DNA from 2 places in the Cohnella candida genome. Region 2 is predicted to be linked to the other one. Evidence: a T-box and tRNA genes for the amino acid it is inferred to sense, from the RefSeq annotation. Region 2 holds a T-box; the other holds one or more tRNA genes.
The links. The T-box of region 2 lies ahead of argS (arginine--tRNA ligase). A T-box ahead of a tRNA ligase gene usually reads a tRNA of that ligase, here a tRNA-Arg.
Positions count from the first base shown of each region.

Region 1 (3,415 bases), 1.8 Mb from region 2:
GATGGCGGTCCTGTTCGATCAGCGTCTGGAAGTCGATCCGACGGAGCGCGTACAGCCGCGTCGCCATCAGCGTTTCAGCCGTCGCGGAGCGGACCAGGCCGGGCTTCATCAGGGCCATCTCGCCAAAATACTCGCCTTCCCGAAGGAAAGCGAGCGTCACTTTCTTGGCCTTATCGAACGTATAGATGCCGACCGCGCCGGAACCGATGAAGTAGATTTCGTCGCCTTCGTCGCCCTCGAGGAAGATGATTTCTCCCTTGCGCAGTTTTTTGACGAACATCAGAGGAACGATGCGTTCCAGCAGCGCGGGTTCGATTTCCCGGAAAAATGGAATGGACGTGCGTAGTTTAGAGGTGTCGATCGCCATCCCATTCCTCCTTTAGCTCATGTTATGGCGGGTACGGCCCGTTCGATCCGGAAAGTCGTATGCTGCATCAGATCGAATCGGTCGCCGGTGGCCCGCAGGCGGATAATCGGCCGGCTCGGGCAGCCGGGATTGGTCTCGACGACGGTCCCCTCAAGGCTGCCCGTCAACGTCACCGCCGTACCGACAGGATATGGCTCGAAGACGTTCAGGAATGCCCGGACGACGGAATAATCGTACGCATTATCAATCTTCGACATGACGAAGTCAAATCCTTCACAAGGCGTGCGCGGAGTGAGCGAACGATTCATGAAATCGTCGAATTCGCTCGCGAGCGCGCAGATTTGCGACGGCTGCCGGAACGCGTCGCCGCGGATCCCGTGGGGAAATCCCCGGCCGTCGATCCTTTCGTGATGCTGAAGGACGATTTGCAGCGACGGGATCGAGAGGCCGGGGAGCCTGCGCAGCACGTCGAAGCCGATCATCGGGTGGTTGAGGACGAGCTTGTCCTCCAGAGGAACGGCAAGCCCGATATCATGGAGGAGGCTGCCGATGGCCACGTCGCGAAGCTCGTTTTCCCGGTAGCCGAGGGCTTTGGCCGTCATCACGGACAAGAAGCACACGTTGAGACTGTGCGCAATGAGCTCCTCCCGTTCCTGAGACAAGTCTGCGGGTCCGATTTTGACTTCGGTTTTCTCCGCCAGGAGGCCGGAAAGATGATCCGCCCAGTCGAAAATCGGTTTGACGGGAAGGCCGTCGTTCCGGCGAACGGATTCGAAGCAGCGGGTGAGCAGGTCTTCCGTCAGGGAGCGCAAATTCGTTTTCCAATCCCAACCCGTTTCGGAAGCGCGGTGATCCGCCATTTCCACGTATATATAATGTTGGCCCAAACGTTTGATGCCTTCGATCATGCGGTCGTTCAAACGGATTCCCTGTTTGAGCATCAGGCGGCCGTCCGGCGTATACAGGCCTTTGCCGAGCAGGTCGCCTTCCACCAAATCCTGTACGGGGATCAATAACATGTTCTCATCACTCCAAAACCCTCTATCGTATGAAAGAAGGTTACCATAACCCCGCTCGGCCTTTCTGTAACCGAGATTACAAAACTTGTCGAAAGATGGGACTTATGCCCGGGAAAGGGCATGAAAAAAACGCTCCCGATGGGGAGCGCTGTCGGATTTGACTGATAAGTGGCGTCCCGGAAGGGATTCGAACCCCCGACCGACGGCTTAGAAGGCCGTTGCTCTATCCAGCTGAGCTACCGGGACGCAGCTTGATTAGTTTATCACACAGCGCAGGGTCGGCTCAAGGGGATGTTAGAGGAATTTTTCGGCGTTCCGGAAGGCAAGCTTCTCCCTTGTTATTTTAACGAAAAGGAAGTCCGGTCCGTTTACAGCGGCGTTGCGCGAGGCTATGCTGAAGTACAATGAGACAATGCTCGAAAAGGAGGGGAAGACCGTGGGAGAAGGAATGAGCTTCAATCGGGAGCCGCTGCACAAAATGCTGACGGAGCTGGTGGCGGTTTCGCGAGGCAGCCGTCCGGCCAGCCTCGTGATCCGGGGCGGCACGCTCGTGAACGTCTGCTCGGGAGAGCTGTTGGAGGGCATGTCGGTTGCGTTCTGCGGGCCGAGAATCGCCTATGTGGGGAAAGATGTTTCGCATACGATCGGGGAAGGGACGCGGATTGTCGAGGCGGACGGCCGTTACATCGCGCCCGGTCTTCTTGATGGGCATTGCCATATCGAAAGCACGCAAATGACGGCTTCGTCGTTTGCGAGAGCCGTCTTGCCGCGGGGAACGACGGGCGGATTTTTCGATCCGCATGAAATCGCCAACGTGCTGGGACTCGAAGGCATCCGGCTTATGCTCGAAGAGGCGCGGACGACGCCGCTGGCCGCTTACATGCAGGCCGCTTCCTGCGTACCGGCCGCGGGTCCGGCGTTCGAGACGTCGGGCGCTTCCCTCGGACCGGACGAAGTCGCTGAAGCATTGTCCTGGGGCGGCGACGTCATCGGGCTTGGCGAAGTCATGAACTTTCCGGGCGTCGTCTATGGGGACGAGCACATGCTGGGAGAAATCGCGGCGACGCTGCGCGCGGGCAAGATCGTCGACGGCCATTTCACGTGGCCGGCATCGGATTGGCGGCTTCCCGTGTACGCGGCCGCAGGCGTAACCGGCGACCATGAGAACGTGACGCCGGAAGACGTGATCGAACGGGTCCGGCTCGGCATGTACGCCAAGCTGCGCCAAGGCTCCGCTTGGCATGACGTGGCCAACACGATCCGAGCGCATACCGAGCGTGGGCTCGACCCTCGCCGGATCATGCTGGTCACCGACGACAGGAGCGCCGAATCCCTCCTCGACGAAGGCCATATGGACTTCGTCGTACGCCTGGCCATCCGCCAAGGAGTAAAGCCGGTGACGGCCTTTCAGATGGCGACGCTCAACACGGCAGAGCGGTTTGGAGTCGCACGCGACGTCGGTTCAGTAACGCCGGGCGCATATGGCGACGTGATTTTGCTGGACGGTCCGCTTTCCGACGTCAACGTGAGCATGACGGTCGCCGCGGGACGGATCGTGGCCGAGAACGGCCGGATGACGGTCGACTGGCCGGCTTTCGCGTACCCGCCAAGCGCCAGGGAAACCGTGCGCGTAGGACGCGGGATCCGCGCGGAGGATTTCGCCATTCGGGCTCCCGTTGAGGCGGGGCAGTTGACGGCGCGAGCCGTCGAGCCGATCGAAAACCGGGCGGATACGAAGGAACGGATGGTGCAAGTTGCGGCGGCGGACGGATTCGTGCGATTGGATCCGGCGACGGGACTATGCAAAATCGCGGTGTTCGAGCGGCATTTCGCGACGGGAGGCCGGTCGGTCGGCTTGCTGTCGGGACTCGGATTCGACCGTCCCGCGGCGATCGCAATGACGGTCGCGCACGACAGCCACAATCTGCTCGTCGTCGGCAACGACGACGCCCTGATGGCGGAAGCCGCGAACGCCGTGATCGGGTGCCAGGGAGGAATCGCGGTCCTTGGCGCCGGAGCGCCGGTGCTG
Region 1 covers NZ_CP033433.1:2,562,832-2,566,246, reverse strand. Annotated here, with positions in the region: gene EAV92_RS12080 (Crp/Fnr family transcriptional regulator) at 1-367, opposite strand, end outside; gene EAV92_RS12075 (HD-GYP domain-containing protein) at 385-1,386, opposite strand; tRNA gene EAV92_RS12070 (tRNA-Arg) at 1,556-1,632, opposite strand; gene EAV92_RS12065 (adenine deaminase) at 1,835-3,415, shown strand, end outside.
Region 1: it encodes a tRNA-Arg, which carries the amino acid that the T-box ahead of argS (arginine--tRNA ligase) is inferred to sense. The anticodon was not compared.

Region 2 (3,415 bases):
TGGCGAAGGTCTCGTCTTCGCTCTCCACGATCATTTTGCCTTCATTATAGTAACGGTTGAAATCCTTCGTCAGCTCCAGCAAATAACGGGCGAGGACAGACGGCTCGTTCTCGCGCACGGCCTGCAGGATCGATTCCTCGAAGCCGGAAACGGTCTTGAGGCACGCCCATGAGGCAGGAGTTTCCAGGTACTGCCCATCCACAGCCGTTCCGCGTTGTTTCAACTCCTCGTACCCGCCCTTGCGCAGCAGGCTGAGCATCCTCGCATGCGTGTACTGCAAGTACGGCCCGGTTTCCCCGTCAAAGCTCAGGGCCTCTTCCATCTGGAAATCGACGGACAGCTGGCGGCGGTTTTTCAGGTCCGCGAAAATGATGGCCCCGACTCCGATCGCCTCGGCGGTTTGCGTTTTGTCGGCAAGCTCGGGGTTTTTCTCTACGATGATCTCGAGCGCTTTGGCGACGGCCTCGTCCAGCACCTCATCCAGGAAGATGACCTTCCCGCGACGCGTTGACATCTTTTTGCCTTCGAACTTCATCAAGCCAAAGGGGACGTGGCGGCAATCGGCGTTCCAGGCTTCGCCCATTTTGCCCAGGACGGCGAACACTTGCGCAAAATGCAGAGCCTGCTCGGAACCGACGACGTAGAGCAGCAGATCCGCATCGAGCTGTTTCTTACGGTAAATTGCCGTGGCCAAATCCCGGGTCGGGTAGATCGTCGTGCCGTCCGACTTCAGGATCAGGCACGGGGGCATGCCGAGCTCATCCAGCCGGACGACTTGAGCGCCGTCGCTTTCCTCGAGCAAAGACAATTCCGTCAGGCGTTCCACGACGGCGCCCATTTTGTCGTTGTAGAAGCTTTCTCCCTGGAAGAGGTCGAATGAGACGCCCAAACGCGCATACACGCGGTTGAACTCCTTCAAGCTCTCCTCCACGAAATAACGCCAGAGCGCGAGCGTTTCCTCGTCCCCGGACTCCAGCTTGCGGAACCATCCCCTCGCTTCGTCCTCAAGCATCGGATCGTTCTCCGCTTCCTCATGAAACTTCACGTAGAGCCTCAAGCTCTCGCGAATCGGCTCCGCCTCCAGCAGGCTGCGGTCCCCCCAGCGGCGGTACGCGGAAATGAGCTTGCCGAATTGCGTGCCCCAATCCCCGAGATGATTGACGCGCGTGACGCGCCAGCCCGCGGCCGTGTACAAGTTGGCCAACGCGTTTCCGATCATGGTCGAACGCAGGTGGCCGATGCCGAAAGGCTTGGCGATGTTCGGCGAGGACATGTCGATCACAACGTGCCGGCCCTCTCCAACGCGCAGCTTACCGTACTCGTCCGCCGCCACCTGACCCAAGAGACGGACTCCCCAATGGGCGGGGTCGAGGAACAAGTTCAAGTAACCGCCGGCGGTCTCGGCGCGGACTCCATCGCCTGAGCCGTTCACGGCTTGAGCCAGCCGCTCCGCGATCGCCTGCGGCGATTGCCGCAGCAGCTTGGCGAGTGAAAAGCAAGGCAAGGCGGCGTCTCCCATCTCCGGGCGAGGGGGAATTTCGATAAGACCCGCGGTTTCCTCCTCCGACAGTTGCAGATGGGGAGACAGAATGCGGGCGGCAATCCGGACGATCATACGGCTAACCTCCTTCGGATAATAAAAAATCCCCCGTCTCAATAAAGAGACGGAGGATCAGTCCGCGGTACCACTCTTCTGGCGTTCCCATGCACGGGAATGCCGCTCGGCAGGATAACGGCCGGACGTGCCGACCGGATTTCCCTACGGAACAACAGGGGCATTTCATTCCTGCTGTTTTCGGGAAACCGACTCCCGGGTCCGCTTCCCCGATCGGCCGTGCCGGCTTCCACCCTCCCGGCTCTCTGCATAACGGCTTGGATCGGATACTCTCCCGTTCAACGTCGTTTTGGAAATGATTTGTTAGTCAGTATAACGCCGGATCGCGCTCTCCGCAAGCCCGCGCAAAAAATTACACCTCGGATGTCAAGCGCGAAGGATTATGGGCATTCGCCGCCGGTGATACAATGGGGTTCCAAATCCAGCTTGAACAAGAGGTGCAGCGAGCATGGCGATCAGACCGGAGTATCCCCGGCCGCAATTTTTCAGGGATTCGTGGCTAAGCTTAAACGGCGAATGGGATTTCAGAATGGATGACAGGAACGAAGGCTTGAGCAATAGATGGTACGAGAACGGCGGGGAGAGCGGAGCGTTCGACCGTAAAATCGTCGTCCCCTTCTGCTATCAAAGTCCGCTGAGCGGCATTGGGGAAAACGAATTTCATGACGTGGTCTGGTACCGGAAAAAGTTCCGCGTGCCTGAGAAAGAGGCCGGCAAACGCACGATCCTCCATTTCGGCGCCGTCGATTACGATGCGCAGGTGTGGTTGGACGGGCAGCATGTGTGCAGTCATGAAGGGGGTAACGCTTCCTTTTCCATTGACATCACCGATGCGCTCGTCGGCGATGAGCATACGGTCGTCGTCCGGGCCCAGGACTATTTCGAAGACATGGCGCTTCCCCGCGGCAAGCAGTATTGGAAGGAAAAAGGCGAGGTCATGTGGTTTACGAACATGACCGGCATTTGGCAGACCGTATGGCTGGAATTCGTCAATCCCGTATGGCTGGATCGCGTCAAATTCACGCCGCACCTGGACACCAACGAGATCGAGATGGAGACGTTCATCCAAGGGCTGCCTCCGAAAGGACGCGCCGAATTGACCGTCGAAATCACGTTCGCGGGGTCGCTCGTCGCGAAGGAGACAGTCTGGGCGGGCGAACGGGAGTCCCGGCGCATCAACCTGCAGGACTTCAACGATCACGGCTTCGGCCGATGGTGGTCTCCCGAGAAGCCGAACCTTTACCACGCGGCGTTTACGCTGAACGTGGACGGAATTCAAAGCGACCGCGTGACAAGTTATTTCGGAATGCGTAAAATCTCCATTGAAGCGGGAAAGGTTTGTCTCAACAACAAGCCGTATCCGATGAAGCTCGTGCTGGACCAAGGATATTTTCCGGACGGCATTCTGACGGCTCCTTCGGACGAAGCCATTCGCCTGGACGTGGAACTGTGCAAGAAGATGGGCTTTAACGGCATGCGAAAACACCAAATGGTCGCGGATCCGCGGTACTTATATTGGTGCGACAGGCTGGGCGTCCTCGTCTGGGGAGAAATGGCCAATGCTTATGCGTATTCGGAAGAGTACGCCTACCGGATGACCCAGGAATGGGGAGAGGTCATTCGCCGCGATTACAACCATCCCTGCATCGTCGCTTGGGTGCCCCTGAACGAAAGCTGGGGCGTGCCCGATATATTGATCGACCCTAAGCAAAGGCATCATGCGATGGCGTTGTACCATTTTACCAAATCGGTCGATTCCACCCGGCTCGTCTTGTCCAACGACGGTTGGGAGCACTGCCT
Region 2 covers NZ_CP033433.1:4,394,663-4,398,077, forward strand. Annotated here, with positions in the region: gene argS (arginine--tRNA ligase) at 1-1,615, opposite strand, end outside; T-box leader at 1,658-1,906, opposite strand; gene EAV92_RS20295 (glycoside hydrolase family 2 protein) at 2,064-3,415, shown strand, end outside.